3 regions of the Rhodococcus sp. NFXS4 genome follow, and region 2 is predicted to be linked to each of the others. Evidence: riboswitches for the same ligand, from Rfam matches in the RefSeq annotation. Region 2 holds a riboswitch; each other region holds the start of a gene.

Region 1 (6,141 bases), 1.5 Mb from region 2:
GCTCCTCGACGCGTCGTCCATCCTGAACCGGATGCGCGAGGCCAACACGACCGACGACTGCATCGGGGTGATCACCTGGATGCACACCTTCTCCCCCGCCAAGATGTGGATCGCCGGCCTCGACGCCCTCGACGTGCCCCTCCTGCATCTGCACACGCAGGCTGGGATGTCGCTGCCGTGGTCGACCATCGACATGGAGTTCATGAACCTCAACCAGGCCGCGCACGGCGACCGGGAGTTCGGTCACATTCAGTCCCGCGTCGGTGTGCTGCGGACCACCGTCGCCGGACACGTCGACGATCCCGCCGTCGTCCGGCGCGTCGAACAGTGGACGTGTGCGGCGCGCGGTCGTGCCGACATGCGGTCGCTCCGGCTGGCGCGCTTCGGCGACAACATGCGCGACGTGGCCGTCACCGAGGGCGACAAGGTGGAGGCTCAGCTGCGGTTCGGCGTCTCGGTGAACACCTACGGTGTCAACGATCTCGTCGAGGTCGTCTCCGCGGTGGACGAGGCCGCGGTGTCCGCCCTGGTCGACGAGTACGTCGAGACCTACGACGTCGCGTCCGCGTTGCGGCCGGGCGGCGATCGACACGAGTCGCTGCGCTACGGCGCACGGGTCGAGGCGGGAATGCGACAGTTCCTGACCGAGGGCGGATTCGGCGCCTTCACCACGAACTTCGAGGACCTCGGCGGCCTGCGTCAGCTCCCCGGACTCGCGGTCCAGAGGCTGATGGCCGACGGATGGGGCTTCGGCGGCGAGGGCGACTGGAAGACCTCGATGTTGTTGCGCGCCATGAAGACCATGGCCATCGGGCAGCCCGGCGGCACGTCGTTCATGGAGGACTACACGTACCACCTCGTGCCCGGCGAGGAGAAGATCCTGGGGGCACACATGCTCGAGGTGTGCCCGTCCATCACCACGGCGACCCCGACTCTCGAGATCCATCCGTTGTCGATCGGCGGGCGCGAAGATCCCGTACGACTGCGCTTCACGGCGGATCCCGGCGCCGGCATCGTCGTGGGCATCTCCGACGTCGGCGAACGGTTCCGCCTCACCGCCAACGTCATCGAGGTCGTCGAGCCGGACGAGGCGCTGCCCTCCCTGCCGGTGGCCTGCGCCGTGTGGAAACCGCAGCCCTCGCTGTCGGTGTCCGCGGAGTCGTGGCTCACAGCCGGCGCACCGCATCACACGGTGCTGAGCACCGCGCTCGATCTGCCGGTACTGGAAGCGTTCTCGGACATGATCGCGGTGGAGCTGCTCACGATCGAGGAGGGCACCACCACTCGAGACTTCCAGCGCACGTTGCGCTGGAACGCCGCTTACCACCGACTGGCCGCCGCGTTGTGAGCCGACCGGTCAGCGGTAGACGACGGTGACCGGTGCGTGGTCGGACCACCGCTGGTCGTAGGTGTCGGCCCGCTCGACCACGGCGTCCTTCGCGCGGTCCGCGAAGTCCCGGGTGGCCATCTGGTAGTCGATGCGCCACCCGGCGTCGTTGTCGAAGGCCTTACCGCGGTACGACCACCAGCTGTAGGGCCCGTCGACGTCCGGGTGGAGCGCTCGCACCACGTCGACCCACGCTCCCGACTCACCGACGAGTGCGTCGAGCCAGGCGCGCTCGCTCGCCAGGAAGCCGGACTTGGTGCGGTTGCCCTTCCAGTTCTTCAGATCCCGTTCGGTGTGCGCGATGTTCCAGTCGCCGCAGACCACGTGATGCTCGCCCGAGGACGCGAGCGCCGCGAGACGGTGCTCGAACGAGGCCATGAACCGTTCCTTGGAGTCCTGCTTCTCGGTGCCCACCTCACCGGACGGCAGGTAGAGACTGGCGACGGTGACGGCCGGATCTGCTCCGACGGCCGGGAAGCAGGCCTCGATCCAGCGCCCCGCGTCGTCGAACTCGGCGCTCCCGAACCCGACGACGGCACTGTCCGCAGGAACCCGCGACAGGATGGCGACACCGTTGCGGCCCTTCGCGGACGGCTCGGCGGACACGAGATGCCAGCCCTCGCCCAGCGCGGGAGCGAGGCAGGCGAGCAGCTCCTCGTCCGTCGCCCGCGTCTCCTGCAGGCAGACGATGTCCGCCGCGGACTGCTCGAGCCACTCGAGCATGCCCTTGCGCACCGCAGCGCGCACTCCGTTGACGTTGACCGACGTGATGGTGTGAGACACCGCAGCACCGTATCCGACAGGGCGGACAGGACCGTCAGGCGGCGAGACGAGAGTCGGTGCGACGCTGCATCGCCACCGACGTGGCCAGAACGGCGATGCCGGCGATCGCGAGACCGGCACCCACCACGGCCGGCGCCGTGTAGCCGAAGCCCGCGGCGATGACGGCGCCGCCGAGGGCGGCCCCCAGCGCGTTCGCGAAGTTGAACGCCGCGTGGTTGAGCGAGGCGGCGAGGGTCTGCGCATCGGCGGCGACGTCCATCAGTCGCGTCTGCAGTCCGGGCACGATGGCGGATCCCGATGCGGCGATGAGGAACACGACGATCAGAGCGGTCACCGGGTTGTGCGCCGCGGCGACGAACACCGCCAGGCTCACCGCGACGGACGTCATCGCCAGGAAGAGCCCGGGGACGAGCATGCGGTCCGCGATCCATCCGCCGGCCATGTTGCCGACCACCATGCCGAGGCCGTAGATCATCAGCGCCAGGGGCACCGCGGCCTTGGACAGACCGGCCACGTCCGTCAATGTCGTGGCGATGTAGGTGTACACGGCGAACATGCCGCCGAAGCCCACCATGCCCACGAAGAGGGTCATCCACACCTGCGTGCGCCGGAAGGCGCCCAGCTCGGTCCGCGGGTTCGTGGTGGGCATCGAGTCCAGTCGCGGCAGCCACACCGCGAGGGCGGTGACGGTGAGGGCACCGATGACGGCGACGATGCCGAACGCGCTGCGCCAGCCGAACGCCTGGCCGATCCACGTGGCCGCCGGCACACCGACGACATTGGCGACGGACAGTCCCATCATCACCATGGCCACCGACTTGGCACGCGCACCGGGATCGGCGAGGTGGGCGGCCACCAGCGCTGCCACACCGAAGTACGCGCCGTGCGGCAGTCCGGCGACGAAGCGGGAGGCCATCAGCTCGTGGAAGCTGGGCGCGAACACCGTGCCCAGGTTGCCGAGAGTGAACGCCACCATGAGGGCGAGAAGCAACGTCCGCCGCGGCACCCGCGCCGCGAGCGCGGCGATGACGGGCGCACCCACCACGACACCGACGGCGTAGGCGGAGATGAGGTGGCCGGCGCTGGGCTCGGACACCCCCATCGTGGTCGCCATCTCCGGGAGCAGGCCCATCGAGACGAACTCCGTGGTGCCGATGCCGAAACCGCCGAGCGCGAGCGCCAGCATCGCGACGCGTCGGCGGCGCACCCGCAGCCGATCCGCCGCGGGGTCCGCGGCAGCAGCGGGAAGGACGTCGAACGCGACGGAGGGGGGTGTCACGAGCTCACTTTCGGGTCTGCGCCCGTCGTCGATCGTTCATGATCGATTCAGAAGCGCTCGGGTGGTCAACGACGACGGGCGCCCCGAGAGGCGCCCGATCACCTGACCAGTCTGACCGTCGGCACGATCATTCGCCAATCGAACGATCGTGAGTTCGGCCACCCTCGTGCCGTCGACACCCGACCCGCTACCATTCCCGCCAAGGTCATGAGTGCCAGCATCGAGCCCCGGCTTGCTGGCCGGCAACCCTCCAACCGCGGTGGGGTGCCCCGGGTGATGACCGGGTTACTCGGCCCGCACGGGCCGAGAGCAAGCGCGGGCCCGTCTCCTCGGGCCCACCGACCGACGATCTCGGAGGTACCCATGTTCTCCCACCGACTGTGTTGTAGCCGGCGATAGGCCCCGACCCTTCTCTCCACGAAGATCGGCTCGCCTACTGCGCTCTGCACACGGTGAGGTGCCTCTCGTGCTGCGGGCGTGGCGGCTGCCGACGTGGACCCCACTCGAGCACTCCACTCGAGCACCACCCCCACGAGGAGCACGACACCCATGACCGATCACACTTCCGACACCGGTGCCACCGAGGGCGACGTCGTCGACGCAGCCGGAGCACCCGTCGAGGATCCGGCACTGAACTGGAGCTTCGAGACGCGGCAGGTGCACGTCGGACAGGTTCCCGACGTCACCACCCACGCGCGCGCCCTGCCGATCTACCAGACGACGTCCTACACGTTCGACAACACCGACCACGCCGCCGCGCTGTTCGGGCTCGCCGAGCCGGGCAACATCTACACCCGCATCATGAACCCGACGCAGGACGTCGTCGAGCAGCGCATCGCGTCGCTCGAGGGCGGCGTCGCCGCACTGCTCGTCTCGTCCGGCCAGGCCGCCGAGACGCTGGCGATCCTGAACATCGCCGAGACCGGCGACCACGTCGTCTCCAGCCCCCGTCTGTACGGCGGCACGTACAACCTCTTCCACTACACGCTGCCCAAGCTGGGCATCACCGTGTCCTTCGTGGACGATCCGGACGACCTCGACCAGTGGGAGAAGGCCGTCCGCCCCGAGACCAAGGCGTTCTACGGCGAGACCATCTCCAACCCGAAGAACGACATCTTCGACATCCGCGGAGTGTCCGACGTGGCACACCGCCACGGCATCCCGTTGATCGTCGACAACACCGTGGCGACGCCGTATCTGATCCAGCCTCTGAAGCACGGTGCGGACATCGTGGTGCACTCGGCCACCAAGTACCTCGGCGGCCACGGCACCGCGATCGCCGGCGTCATCGTCGACGGCGGTGGCTTCGACTGGACACAGGGTCGCTTCACCAACTTCACCACCCCCGATCCCAGCTACCACGGTGTGGTGTTCGCCGATCTCGGCGCTCCGGCCTTCGCACTCAAGGCCCGCGTGCAGCTGCTGCGCGACATCGGCGCGGCGGTCTCCCCGTTCAACGCGTTCCTCATCGGCCAGGGCATCGAGACACTGTCCCTGCGCCTCGAGCGACACGTGCAGAACGCGACGGCGGTCGCACAGTTCCTCGAGCAGCGCAAGGAGGTGACCAGCGTGAACTACGCCGGGTTGCCGTCCTCCCCGTGGTACGAGCGCGGACATGAACTCGCCCCGCGCGGAGCGGGTGCCATCGTGGCGTTCGAACTCGCGGGCGGTGTCGACGCGGGCAAGCGTTTCGTGGATGCGCTGGAGCTGCACAGCCATGTCGCTAATATCGGAGACGTGCGTTCACTGGTGATCCATCCCGCGTCGACGACGCACTCGCAGTTGACGCCGAAGGAGCAGCTGGCCTCCGGAGTCACCCCGGGCCTGGTGCGACTCGCAGTCGGTATCGAGGGAATCGACGACATCCTGGCCGATCTGGAGAAGGGTTTCCGGGCCGCATCTTGACACTCGATCTCCACTCGCCAGCCCGTCCGTCGGCATTTCCGCCGGCGGACGGGCAGGTGGGCACCGTGCACATCGGCGACGTTCCCCTCGAGAGCGGACGCGTGGTTCCCGACGCGACGGTCGCCGTGCAGCGGTGGGGCGAGGTCTCGCCCGCGCGGGACAACGTCGTTCTCGTCCAGCACGCGCTCACCGGGGACTCGCACGTGACCGGACCGGCCGGACCGGATCACCCGTCGCCCGGGTGGTGGACCGGCATGGTGGGTCCCGGCGCACCCCTCGACACCGATCGCTGGTGCGTGGTGGCGACGAACGTGCTCGGCGGGTGCCGAGGTACCACGGGTCCCGCGTCGCTCGATCCGGACGGTGTCGCGTGGGGATCCCGATTCCCGGCCATCTCCATCCGCGACCAGGTGGCGGCGGAGCGCATGGTCGCCGACGCCCTCGGCATCGACCGCTTCGCGGCGGTCGTCGGCGGCTCCATGGGCGGTATGCGCACTCTCGAGTGGCTGGTCTCCTACCCGGACCGTGTCGCCTCGGCACTGGTGCTCGCCGTCGGTGCGCGCGCGTCCGCCGACCAGATCGGCACCCAGACCACGCAGATCGCCGCCATCACCGCCGACCCCGACTGGCAGGGCGGTGACTATCACGCCTCCGGTCGCGCTCCGCGTGCCGGACTCGCCGTCGCTCGGCGCATCGCGCACCTCACCTACCGCACCGAGCACGAACTCGACGCCCGGTTCGGCAACGAGCCCCAGATCGGCGAGGACCCGCTGAACGGCGGGCGCTA
Region 2 (6,141 bases):
GGTGGCCGGGAATCAGCCCGATCGACAGCAACCGCACGGACACGAGCGTGACCGCTGCGAAGACGAGCAACGACACCGCGGTGGCGGGAGCGAGCAGCGCCAGCCCGAGGCCGATCGCACCGGGCAGTGTGGTCGCGTGCGCGACTCCGACAGCGACGAGGAGCAGGCCCGCGGCAATGGACAGGAGGGGAAGTCCCGACAGCAACAGCGACGTCACGCCGTAGACGGGCACCCAGCCGCGACCGCGCGGCGGCGCCTCGTCGGGCCACGGGTGCATCGCCTTGCCGACCTTCGCGGCGGGCGAGCCGGACCACTGCTGACCGGCCTTGACCTTGCCGGAGACGGCCGACCCCGCGGTGATCTCGGCGCGGCGGCCGATCCTGGCTCCGGGGAGCAGGGTCGACCGCGCACCCACCGTGGCGCCGGCGCCGACCTCGATCGAGCCGATGTGCACGACGTCGCCGTCGATCCAGTAGCCGGACAGATCGACCTCGGGCTCGAGCGAGCAGCCGTCACCGAGAGTCAGCATGCCGGTCACCGGAGGCAGGGTGTGCAGATCGACGTCGCGGCCGACCGTCGCACCGAGTGCGCGGGCGTAGTAGACCATCCACGGCGCGCCCGACAGGTTCGAGGCACCGCTGGCGTCGGTCAACCGGTTGGCGGTCCACAGCCGGAGGTGCACGCTGCCGCCGCGCGGATGGGCGCCCTCCGTGACGCCGCGCATGAGGAGCCGTGATCCGGCGACGGAGATCGCCATCCGGCCCACGGGCGTCACGAACAGCAGGAACCCGAGCGCGAGCCACCACCAGGACACCGTCGGCAGCCAGGGGCGGGGAGCGAACCAGCTGAACGTGTTCGCCATGATGCCGAGCCAGGTCACCCACTGCAGCCCGGTCAGCGTCGTCAGCGGCAGGGTCGCGAGGACCTGCACCACCTGGGCCGTCCGGGGTGTGGGGACGACGATGCGCTTCTCGGTCACCGGCGGGGGGACGAGCGAGTCGAGCAACGCGACGAGCGAGCCGAGTCGCGGATGGTCGTAGAGCTGAGCGACCGTGATCTCGGGGAAACGCTCGCGCAATCGAGTCACGAGCAGTGCGGCCGACAGCGATCCGCCACCGGCAGCGAAGAAGTCCGCGTCCAGGGATCCGATCTCGGCGCCCAGCACGTCGCTCCACAGCTCGGCCACCCATCCGGCGGTCCCGGCGAGAGAGGTGTCGTCCGGACTCGAACCACGCTTGGGCAGCGGCCACGGCAGAGCCGCGCGGTCGACCTTGCCGGAGGTGCGGGTGGGCAGTTCGTCGACGAGTGCGAGACGCGGAACCATAGCGGCGGGAAGCTGTTCCGCGAGGAGCTCGCGCGCGCGGACGAGGTCGAAGTCCGGGTCGGTGCTGGCGAGATAGCCCACCAGCACGGGTGTTCCGGAGCCGGTGGTCCGCACTGCGGCGGCTGCGCCGCTCACGCCGGGGAGGGCCTGCAGGGCGTTGTCCACCTCACCGAGCTCGATGCGGCGCCCGCCGACCTTCACCTGATCGTCGGCGCGGCCCTGGAAGAGCAGCCCCTCGAGCTCGAGCCGCACGAGATCGCCGCTGCGGTAGGCGCGGTCCCATCCGAGAGTCGCCATGGGAGCGTACTTCTCGGCGTCCTTCACCGGATCGAGGTAACGCGCGAGGCCGACGCCACCGATGACGAGCTCACCCACCTCGCCCACCGCGACCGGCTCCTCGTCCGGGCCCACGACGGCGAGGTCCCATCCGTCGAGCGGCAGCCCGATGCGCACCGGTCCGACACCGTCCATGAGAGCGGCGCAGGCGACGACGGTAGCCTCGGTGGGGCCGTACGTGTTCCAGACCTCGCGGCCCGGAACAGCGAGTCGCTCAGCGAGATCCGGCGGACAGGCCTCGCCGCCGAAGATGAGCAACCGGACGTCCTCGAGCGCTTCGCGAGGCCACAGCGCCGCCAGTGTCGGCACCGTCGACACCACGCTGATGTCACGTGCGACGAGCCAGGGGCCGAGGTCCATGCCACTGCGCACGAGGGAGCGAGGCGCGGGAACGAGGCACGCGCCACTGCGCCAGGCGAGCCACATCTCCTCGCACGACGCGTCGAACGCCACGGAGAGCCCCGCCAGCACTCGATCGCCCGGGCCCATGGGTCGGTCCTGCAGGAACAGTCGTGCCTCGGCGTCCACGAACGCCGCCGCGTTGCGATTGCTCACCGCGACGCCCTTGGGCTTGCCGGTCGAGCCCGAGGTGAAGATGACCCAGGCGTCGTCGTCGGGTGTGGGATGGCCGACCGCGCGCCCGGTCCCCGCGGTGTCGGTTCGGGTGACGCCGCCGTCCGCGATGATCGCGGTGACGCCGGCCTCCGAGAACACCAGCTCGGCCCGCTCGTCCGGGTCGTCGACGTCCACCGGGACGTAGGCCGCACCGGCGGCGATGACCGACAGGATGGCCGCGTAGAGCGAGTAACTGCCCGACGGCATGCGGACCCCGACGCGATCGCCGGCGCAGACGCCGTGTCGGGACAGCCACCGAGCGCCCTCGTCGATGTTGTCGAGCAGTTCGCTGTAACTGATGGTGGTGTCGCCGTCGTCGATGGCCGGCGCATCAGGGAATGCCCGCGCGGTGTCCTCGAGGATGTCGACGAGGGTGCGCACCGGGGCCGCCACGGAGGAACGGAGGTAGGCCTCGGGAACACGGGTCTGCAGTGACAAGACGAACGGCCTCTCGCATCGAACAGGGACGACGGAACGCTGGCGGGTGTGACGACACGTTATTGCACGCCCAGTTTGCGGGTTGGTGAACAACTCCGCCGACCCGGCGCGCGTGCGGCGAACCGGTTGACAACTCGGGCGACCGTTTGCCATCCTGCTTCCAGGTCACGAGTACCAGCATCAAGCCCCGGCTCGCTGGTCGGCAACCCTCCTCCGCGGTGGGGTGCTCCGGGTGACGACCTGGCCGCGCTCCGACGACGGAGGCGGCAAGCGCGGATCGACGCCTCTCGTCAGATCGCGGCCCTCGTGCCGTGCGTCGATCCCTCGACGGAGGGATTCATCATGACCACAGTTCTGCAGCGCCCCATCGCATCCGTGCACGGCCGCGACCAGCAGGTGACGTGTGCCGACGGCCGCACCACTCGCAGCATCGATCTCGACTACGCGGCCAGCGCTCCCGCGCTCGACGCGGTGGTCGAGCGAGTACGAGAGGTGTTGCCGCACTGCGCGAGTGTGCACCGCGGCGCCGGCCACAAGTCGCAGGTCTGCACCCGGGAGTACGAGTCCGCCCGGAACACGGTGCACCGCTTCTGCGGCGCGGATCCCGACGACGTGGTCGTGTTCACGCGGAACACCACCGACGCGCTGAATCTCCTGGCGGGCTGCGTTCCCGGGGACACGGTGGTGCTGGACATCGAGCATCACGCGAATCTGCTGCCGTGGCGGAACCGCCGGGTGGTGCGATCGGCGGACTCGGTCGAGGAGACTCTGATTCGGCTCGGCGACGAACTCGCGTCGAGACCTGCTGCGCTGCTTGCCGTCACGGGTGCCTCCAACGTGACGGGCGAGGTCCTGCCCCTCGATCGACTCGCGGATCTGGCGCACCGACACGGTGCCCGCATCCTCGTCGACGGGGCGCAACTCGTTCCGCACCGCGCCGTGGACATCACCGCGGCGGGCATCGACTACCTGGCTTTCAGTGGTCACAAGCTGTACGCGCCCTTCGGAGCGGGAGTGCTCGTGGGACGGCGTGACTGGCTCGATGTGGCCGAGCCGTACCTCGCTGGCGGTGGAGCCACCCGGCACGTGTCCGTCCTCGGTGCGTCGGTCGACATCGACTGGGCGCCGTCCCCGGCGCGGCACGAGGCCGGCACACCCAATCTCCTCGGCGCCGTCGCGATCGCCGCGGCGTGCGACGAGATCGGCGCGATCGGCCACGGTGCCATCGCCACTCACGATCAGGAGTGCACGGACGCCCTGCTCGGCGGGCTCACCGCTCTGGCCGGTGTGTCGGTCCTCCGCCTGTGGAGCGACTCCGCCGACATCGTCGGCATCGTGTCCTTCACCGTCGACGGTGTCGACGCGGGTGCACTCGCCACCACACTGGCCGACGATCACGGCATCGCGGTGCGGGCCGGGAAGTTCTGCGCCCACCCCCTCCTCTCGCGGGTAGGCGCGGCCGACGGTGCCGTGCGGGCGAGCATCGGGCTGGGGACCACCGCCGACGATGTCGACCGGTTCGTGGAGGCGGTGCGTGTGACGTGCCTCTCACTGCGGGATCGCGTCACCACCGGATCGTTAGCATCAGCATCATGACGAGGAGCAGGTTGTGGGGTCGACGACACGTCGACCTCTGCCGTGCGACCTCGAGCGCCTGTCCGGTCCGGTGATCGTGCGACTCACTTCACCTCACAGCCACCGCTGCACCCACGACTGACTGGACAACTCATGACCACGGTGTCTTCCGACTCCCTCGTCTTCCTCGACGGCGTCTCCGGTACCTCCCCGGACGTCGTCCGGTTCTCCGCCGCCGATCTCTCCGAGGCCCAGAGCCGCTACGCGACCCTCAAGGCCGAGCACCCCGGTGCTCGTGTCGTGGTGGACATCGACGTGCACATCGCCGCCGACGCCCGGACCGCCCGCCGCGAGGTGCTGGCGTCGGACAGCAAGCCTCGCCCCGGCACGCTGCAGTACGTCGGGACCGCGTCGGGTCTCGCAGGCCTTGTCGCCGACATCGTGACGGTCGACGTGGCGGACGGCGTGACCCTGCGTCCGGTGGTGGAGCAGACGCGGGAGTCCGTCGTCCGGGCGATCACCACCGAGGTGGTGCCCGCCCTGGAGGTTCGGCGTCTGCGCGCGTCCTGAGGCTCAGCCCTCGCGGGTCTCGGGGCCCATGTCCACAGCGAGCCCGGCGGTGATGCGCAGCAGTTCGGGGTAGGTCGTGCGGAAGAGGGTCGCGGGGTGACCCGCTGCAGCCCACAGCCGTTCGAAGCGTTCCAGCGCCGTGTCGACGAACGTCGGCAGATTCGTCGGGTGGCCCACGGGAGCGATCCCGCCCACCGGTTGCCCGGTGGCGTGTTCGACCACGTCGATCGGTGCGCGGGTCAGCGTGCCCTCGAGACGTCGACCGGTGGCATCGAGGTCCACGTTGTGTGCACCCGACACCAGCAGCAACACCGGGTCGTCGTCGAGCAGGAACACCAGCGACTTGCAGACGGCACCGAGCGGAACCCCGCTCACCGCCGCGGCCTGACGCGCCGTGTGCGTCGGCTCGGACTGCGTCACGATCACGCCGTGATGACCTCGGGCGATCAGAACGTCCGACACGTGTGCCGCAGCGGGATGGTGGATCCGCGTCATGGTCGCAGGATAGTCAGTCCACGCCGCCGGGACATCCGGTGAGCGGGAGCGCTGGCTATCCTGACCGGATGACACACACGGATGCGTGGAAAGCCTTCACGGTGACGACAGACGCCCATGTCGCGACGGTGACCCTCATCGGCCCGAACAAGGGCAATGCGATGGGTCCCGACTTCTGGTCGGAACTGCCTCTCGTCTTCTCCGCGCTCGACGCGGACCCCGAGGTACGCGCCATCGTGCTCGCCGGCTCGGGCCGCAACTTCAGCTACGGTCTCGACCTGCCCGCCATGGCAGGCGATTTCGGTGCGGTCATGGGGGACAAGGCACAGGCCGGTCCGCGCAGCACGTTCCACGACATGATCAAGCGCATGCAGGCGTCGATCAACGCGGTGGCCGACTGCCGCAAGCCCGTGGTGGCCGCCGTGCAGGGGTGGTGCATCGGCGGTGGGATCGATCTCATCTCGGCCGCCGACATCCGCTACGCCAGCGCGGACGCGAAGTTCAGTGTGCGCGAGGTGAAGGTCGCCATCGTGGCGGACATGGGGTCGTTCGCCCGTCTGCCCGCGATCATCGGCGACGGTCATCTTCGCGAACTCGCGTTGACCGGAAAAGACATCGACAGTGCCCGGGCGCAGCAGATCGGTCTGGTCAACGACGTGTTCGACGACGCGGAGGCCGTGCTCGCCGCAGCGCGTGCCACGGCCACCGAGATCGCGGCGAACCCGCCTCTCGTGGTGCACGGGATCAAGGCGGTTCTCGACCACGGTCGCGTTGCGGCAGTGGAGGAT
Region 3 (6,141 bases), 1.1 Mb from region 2:
TGGTCATGGACCCGACGAGAGGGCGGTTCGTGTGGGACGAGTCGACGCGGTCGGTACGGCTCGACTGGCCGGAGGCCGGCAACATCGCCGTCTCGGACGCCCTGCGACCGGTGCACGACCGCATCGCGGAGCGCTCCGGAATCGGTGTGGGGTATCCGCCCCTGCGGGTTCCGGACGTGAACACCTCGTTCACGGCGCACCCGTTGGGAGGGGTGGTGCTGGGCCGAGCCACGGACGCGCACGGCCGCGTCCTCGGCCACGACCGGTTGCACGTCGTCGACGGAGCGCTGATCCCGGGCAGCACCGGCAGAGTCAATCCGTCGCTCACCATCGCGGCGCTCGCCGAACGCAACATCGCGACGGTGATCGCCGATCGCTGAGCGCCCCGTGGAGCGAATGACGGGAATCGAACCCGTGTGCACGGCTGTGCAGGCCGTTGCCTCACCACTCGGCCATCCCACGTCAGGAAACCCGGACCTGTCGGGACAGGGTTGCGCTCACGGTGATTCTCGGGCTGTCGCGGTGAGATACCTCGCGGCCGCCGCCGGGTTCTCGTCCGCCAGTGACGCCAGCGCTCGACACAGTGCGCCGAGTGAGGTTCCCTCGGCGTGCGCGGCCGACTGCAGGAGTGCCGCCGCGGTGTCCCGGTTCACCGCGAGGTGTTCCATCGCCATGCCGATGCTCTGATCGAGCGCGGCCGCGGAGCGCAGTGCCGCGGAGTATCGATCCGAACGGGACGTCGTCGCCACGTCGATCTCCGTCTCGAGGCGCCGAGACAGCATCGCGAGTCGGACGGCCGTGTGTTCCGGCCCGTGTCCGCGGGTCTGCAGCGCGACGAGGGTGGCAGCGACCGCCGCGGCGGCCTCGGTGCGCGCGCGTCTCTGCACAGCCTGCCGTCGACGGGACCGGAGGTGGTCAGACGACCGTGCTCGCAGCAGTGACGGCGGGTGGAACCGGGTCGTGTCGCCGTGCTCGACGCGGTCACGACCGAGACGCTTCGCCCGGTACATCGCATCGTCCGCGCAGGAGATGAAGGAGTCGAGCGTCGACTCCACGTCGCCGAGGGCGAGCGCGGCGCCGTCGGGAGCCGTGGCCACGGCCGTCGTGGTGCCGATGCTCACCGTCACCGAGCACCGTGTGCGCACCGATCGCAGGACACGGTCCGCGAGATCGGCCGTACGCGCACCGCGGGCGACGACCAGGAACTCCTCGCCGCCGAGACGGGAGACGACGGCGCCCGCCGGAGTCGCCAGCACCACCGCTCGCGCGACGGACTGCAGCGTCCGATCACCGTGGGTGTGTCCGTGGGTGTCGTTGACGGCCTTGAAGTTGTCGATGTCGATGACGAGGGTGGTGACCGATTCGTGCCGCGACGCCGCGGCACCCAGCAGTTCCGTCAGACGGGGGAGTACGCCCCGGCGGTTCAACAGGCCGGTCAGGACGTCCGTGCGTGCGAGCACGTCGAATCGGTGACTCACCCGCACCATCGACCGCCGCAGGCCCCACACCAACACGACGGGGACGACGACGATGGTCAGGGACGCGCCGGCACTGATGAACGCGATGGCCGCAGATCCTGCCGAGGCGAACGACACCACGACGGCGGCTCCACCGGCAGCCACGGTGAACGACCACGCGATCGCGGGCGGCGACGCGGCCGCGGAGAGCACCGGGACGATGGTGAGCAGCGCGGCGATCGCGAGGGAACCCGCCGGATCGGTCACCGCCACCGCGGAGAACGTCGTACCGCACAGCATCACCATGCCCATGGCGACGAACTGGCGTTCGGTCAGCCGCCCCGAGCGCCAGATGATGCCGGCTCCCACCACGGCCGCAGCGACGGCGAGAGCGGTGGCGAGCATCGGGGCGATGCCGGGGAAGAACAGACCGGGCACCACCCAGCCCGCTCCCAGTGACAGGGCGGAACCGGTGATCGCCGTTCCCATCGCGATCGACCGGATGTCGAGCACCTGCCGTGCGGGTGTCTCGAGAGGTGACTCGGTGGGCGACGTCCGCGCGCCGCGGTGCGCTCTGTCGATGTGTGGCGTCACGCGAGCACCCCGGTCCCCGTCACCGGTGATCCGTCGTCGGCTGACCTCCACCGTGTACCCCGTGAATGTACCGACCGGGACGGTTCCGTCGCGGCGATCCGGCGCACGTCTGGCCGTGAGACCTCGGGCTCGTGACCACCGCGAACACGCGGTCGGTGCGGTTGTCACCCTTTCCGGTCATCATGATTCGAACTCGACGGATCTGAAAACTGTTGTGCGATTTGACGTCTCGAGACGTCGGCGCTACATTTTCCTCACCATCCAGAGCGACCGAGAGACCTGGCTCGTCGACGTCGCAGCAACCCGCCTCGAGTTCGAGTGTGTGGGTGCTACCGCCAGGACCGATGGAGGAGATCCGCCGATGAACACTGTGACGACCCGACGCCCGCACGTCCTGCGCCTGCACCTCGAGTGGTGTCGAGAGTGCTGCTGCGCCTGTACGCGGCGCTGACCAGGTCCCTCACTTCGTCCTCTCGAAAGGCACAGCGATGTTCGCTGCCCTCACGCACCGGTGCAGCCGGTGACTCAACTCCACGATCGACCGGTCGCCACCGACGCCGATGACGTCTCGGATCACGACCTCGTCGTCGCACGCACGGTGCACCCGTGGCGGTGGATCATCGCCGTCGCGACCCTGGTCCTTCTCGCACAGTTCGTCCACGGGCTGGTGACCAACGCCGGCTGGGACTGGGGCACCTTCGCTCAGTACTTCACGGCGCGGTCCGTCTTCACTGCTCTGTGGCTCACGATCCAGCTGACCTTCTGGGGCACCCTCATCGGGTTCGCACTCGGCATCGCTCTCGCGGCGGCGCGGTTGTCGCAGAACCCGGTCCTGCAGATCATCTCCTGGTTCTACATCTGGGCGTTCCGGTCGATCCCGCTGATCGTGCAACTGCTGTTCTGGTTCAACATCGCCTACCTGTATCAGCGTTTGTCCCTGGGCATTCCGTTCGGACCGAGCTTCGTCGAGTTCGACGTCAACAGTGTCATCAGCGGGTCCACTGCGGCGATCATCGGTCTGGCCCTGCATCAGGCGGCGTACTCGGCGGAGATCGTGCGCGCCGGCATCATCTCGGTCGATCAGGGGCAGCTCGAAGCCGCTGCGGCGCTGGGGATCCCGAAGCGACGCGAATTCTTCGCGATCGTGCTGCCGCAGGCCATGAGGGGAATCCTCCCCAACGCGGCCAACGAGGTGATCAGTCTCTTCAAGGGCACCTCGATCGTCTCGGTCATGGCCATCGCCGAGCTGTTCTATCAGGTCCAGGTGATCTACGGACGGACCGGCCGTGTCGTCCCGATGCTCATGGTCGCGACGGTCTGGTACGTGATTCTGACGTCCGTCCTGTCCGTGGTGCAGTTCTACGTCGAGCGGCACTACTCCAAGGGTGCACTGCGCACGGTGCCGCTCACGCCGATCCAGAAGTTGCGTTCGCGCATCGCCGCGCTGCCGCTGTCACCGAGGGGAGCAACTCGATGACCGCCGAGATCGAGACTGCGCGGTATGCGGTCGAGGTACGGGGAGTGCACAAGTCCTACGGTGCCCTCGAGGTCCTGAAAGGCGTGGACCTGGCCGTGCGGCCGGGGGAGGTCACGGCCATTCTCGGACCCTCCGGGTCGGGCAAGTCCACTCTGCTGCGCACGGTGAACCACCTCGAGAAGGTCGACGCCGGATCCGTCCGAGTGGACGGTGCCCTCGTGGGATACCGCCGCAGAGGCCGGAAACTGCACGAACTGACACAGAAGGAGATCCGGCGCCAGCGCTCGCAGATCGGCTTCGTCTTCCAGAACTTCACCCTGTTCCCGCACCTCACGGTGCTCGAGAACGTGGTCGAGGCACCCGTGTCCGCACAGCGACGTCCGCGGTCGGAGGTGGAACCCGAGGCTCTCGCACTCCTGTCGCGGGTCGGTGTCGCTGACAAGGCGCACGACTACCCGCGGCGGTTGTCCGGCGGACAACAGCAACGCGTCGCGATCGCCCGGGCGCTGGCGCTGCGCCCGAAGGTGATCCTGTTCGACGAACCCACGTCGGCACTCGATCCCGAGCTGGTGGGCGAGGTGCTCGATGTCATCCGCGGTCTCGCCGCAGACGGCGCGACGCTCGTCATCGTCACGCACGAGGTCGGCTTCGCACGCGAGGTCGCCGACACCGTGGTGTTCATGGACGGCGGCGTCGTCCTCGAACAGGGTTCTCCTGTAGAGGTGTTCGACACCCCGACCCACAGTCGCACTCGAGAATTCCTCTCCCGGGTTCTCTGATTCCCACGCACACCTCTCCCGAAAGTGACCTCTCCCATGTCTCGATCGTCCCGTCGCCTCGCGTCGGTCCTGTCCTCCGTCGCCGTCCTCGCGCTCGTCGCGTCCGCGTGCGGCGAACCCGCAGCCGAGAACACCGTGGTGTCCGAAGCCGGTGTCTCCTATGATCTCTCGCCCGAGCAGTCCGGGCGCATCCACACCGAGAAGGTGGACGACATCGCGGCGAAGGTGCCGCAGGCAATCCGTGATCGCGGAACCCTCGTCGTCACCGGAACAGCGGGTGCCACTCCGCCTCTCGGCTTCTATGCCACCGACGACACCACCGTCGTCGGATCCGAGATCGATCTCGCGAGCCTCTTCGCCGACGTCCTCGGTCTCTCGGTCGACCGCCGGACCGCGGACTGGGCCCAGAACTTCGTCAAGATCGATTCGGGCGAGAACGACGCCTTCATCTCGAACGTGACGGTCACGGAGGAGCGCAAGGAGAAGTACGACTTCGCCACCTACCGCCTCGACAACGTCGCCCTCGAGGTTCCGACGGACTCCGACTGGACGTTCACCGACCGCAAGGACATCGCCGGCAAGAAGATCGGTGTCTCGTCCGGTACCAACCAGGAACAACTGCTCGTCGACTGGAACACGCAGAACGGGGCGGAGGGCATTGCGCCCGCCGAGATCGTCTACTACCAGAACGCCGCCGACTACTACCTCGCCCTGTCCTCGAAGCGCATCGACGGGTACCTCGGACCCAATCCGTCCGCGCAGTACCACTCGTCGAGCACAGGGGAGTCGAAGATCATCGGCACCTTCTCCGGTGCGGGCGAGGCGCTCCAGGGTGAGATCGCCGTCCTGGTTAAAAAGGACAGCGGGCTCGCCGAGGCGTTCGCGGACGCCATCGATCACACCATCGAGAACGGGACCTACCAGCAGGTGCTGGACAAGTGGGGGCTCGGCGGCGAGGCCGTGTCGGCCTCGGAGATCAATCCACCCGGGCTCCCGAAGAAGTGACCTCGGTCCGACAAGGAGCCCCCGTGGCCGGCAGCGATCGCCCGCAGCTCGAGGTCGCGCGAGTCGACCAGGGCGATCCGCTGGCACGACCCCTGCTCGCGGCGCTGGCGATCGAGTACAGCACCCGCTACGGCGGGACCGCCGACCAGATGTACTCGGCTCTGTCCACCCATCCGGCAGAGGAGTTCGCGCCGCCGCACGGCGGGCTGATCATGCTCCTCGAGAACGGTGAACCTGTTGCCGGCGGCGTGTTTCGGCGTCACGACGAGCAGACCGCCGAACTGAAGCGCATCTGGACGTCCGCATCGCACTGCCGACGAGGACTCGCTCGGCGCGTTCTCGCCGAACTGGAATCGGAGATCGCGGCCCGAGGCTACGAGAGCATCCACCTCACCACCGGGTGGCGCCGACCGGAGGCTGTCGGCCTGTATCTGGCGGCGGGGTACACACCGCTGTTCGACCCGGCGGCCCCGCCGGCCGAGGGCGTGCCCCGTGCGTTCCGGAAGACGACTCGACCCACCGACCGACCCACGTTCTTCCTCCCTGCACACACACATTATGGAGTTGACCCAGTGATCGACCGCCATCAACGGACACCCGCCGTCAGGGCCGCGATCGGCCTCGTCGCCCTGACCACGGCACTCACCGCCTGCGGCGGCGCTGCTGGTTCGGCGGGCGCCGACGCCGGCCCCGCTCAGCCGGGAGGCACCCTGAACTACGGACTCTCCACAGCGCCGACGTGCTCGGATCCCGCGCAGGCAGGGACCAACCAGACGATCTACGTCACGCGCGCCGTGGTCGATTCACTCACCGATCAGGATCCCGACAC

The links. A riboswitch is a leader RNA that binds a small molecule or an ion and turns the genes downstream of it on or off. The one in region 2 is predicted to bind S-adenosylmethionine.
Region 1: linked by a shared signal. The riboswitch ahead of J4E04_RS13335 (bifunctional o-acetylhomoserine/o-acetylserine sulfhydrylase) and the one ahead of J4E04_RS20475 (aminotransferase class V-fold PLP-dependent enzyme) in region 2 are both predicted to bind S-adenosylmethionine.
Region 3: linked by a shared signal. The riboswitch ahead of J4E04_RS15080 (amino acid ABC transporter permease) and the one ahead of J4E04_RS20475 (aminotransferase class V-fold PLP-dependent enzyme) in region 2 are both predicted to bind S-adenosylmethionine.

Annotation. Positions count from the first base shown of each region.
Region 1 covers NZ_CP192221.1:2,852,753-2,858,893, forward strand. Annotated here, with positions in the region: gene araA (L-arabinose isomerase) at 1-1,348, shown strand, start outside; gene J4E04_RS13325 (exodeoxyribonuclease III) at 1,358-2,110, opposite strand; gene J4E04_RS13330 (MFS transporter) at 2,205-3,356, opposite strand; SAM riboswitch class IV at 3,653-3,771, shown strand; gene J4E04_RS13335 (bifunctional o-acetylhomoserine/o-acetylserine sulfhydrylase) at 3,999-5,354, shown strand; gene metX (homoserine O-acetyltransferase MetX) at 5,351-6,141, shown strand, end outside.
Region 2 covers NZ_CP192221.1:4,331,041-4,337,181, reverse strand. Annotated here, with positions in the region: gene J4E04_RS20480 (Pls/PosA family non-ribosomal peptide synthetase) at 1-2,713, opposite strand, end outside; SAM riboswitch class IV at 2,877-2,992, shown strand; gene J4E04_RS20475 (aminotransferase class V-fold PLP-dependent enzyme) at 3,056-4,309, shown strand; gene J4E04_RS20470 (hypothetical protein) at 4,442-4,858, shown strand; gene J4E04_RS20465 (YbaK/EbsC family protein) at 4,862-5,353, opposite strand; gene J4E04_RS20460 (crotonase/enoyl-CoA hydratase family protein) at 5,422-6,141, shown strand, end outside.
Region 3 covers NZ_CP192221.1:3,222,487-3,228,627, reverse strand. Annotated here, with positions in the region: gene J4E04_RS15095 (GMC oxidoreductase) at 1-380, shown strand, start outside; tRNA gene J4E04_RS15090 (tRNA-Cys) at 389-459, opposite strand; gene J4E04_RS15085 (GGDEF domain-containing protein) at 498-2,051, opposite strand; SAM riboswitch class I at 2,306-2,402, shown strand; gene J4E04_RS15080 (amino acid ABC transporter permease) at 2,572-3,528, shown strand; gene J4E04_RS15075 (amino acid ABC transporter ATP-binding protein) at 3,525-4,307, shown strand; gene J4E04_RS15070 (ABC transporter substrate-binding protein) at 4,344-5,312, shown strand; partial or broken gene J4E04_RS15065 (GNAT family N-acetyltransferase) at 5,462-5,749, shown strand; gene J4E04_RS15060 (ABC transporter substrate-binding protein) at 5,888-6,141, shown strand, end outside.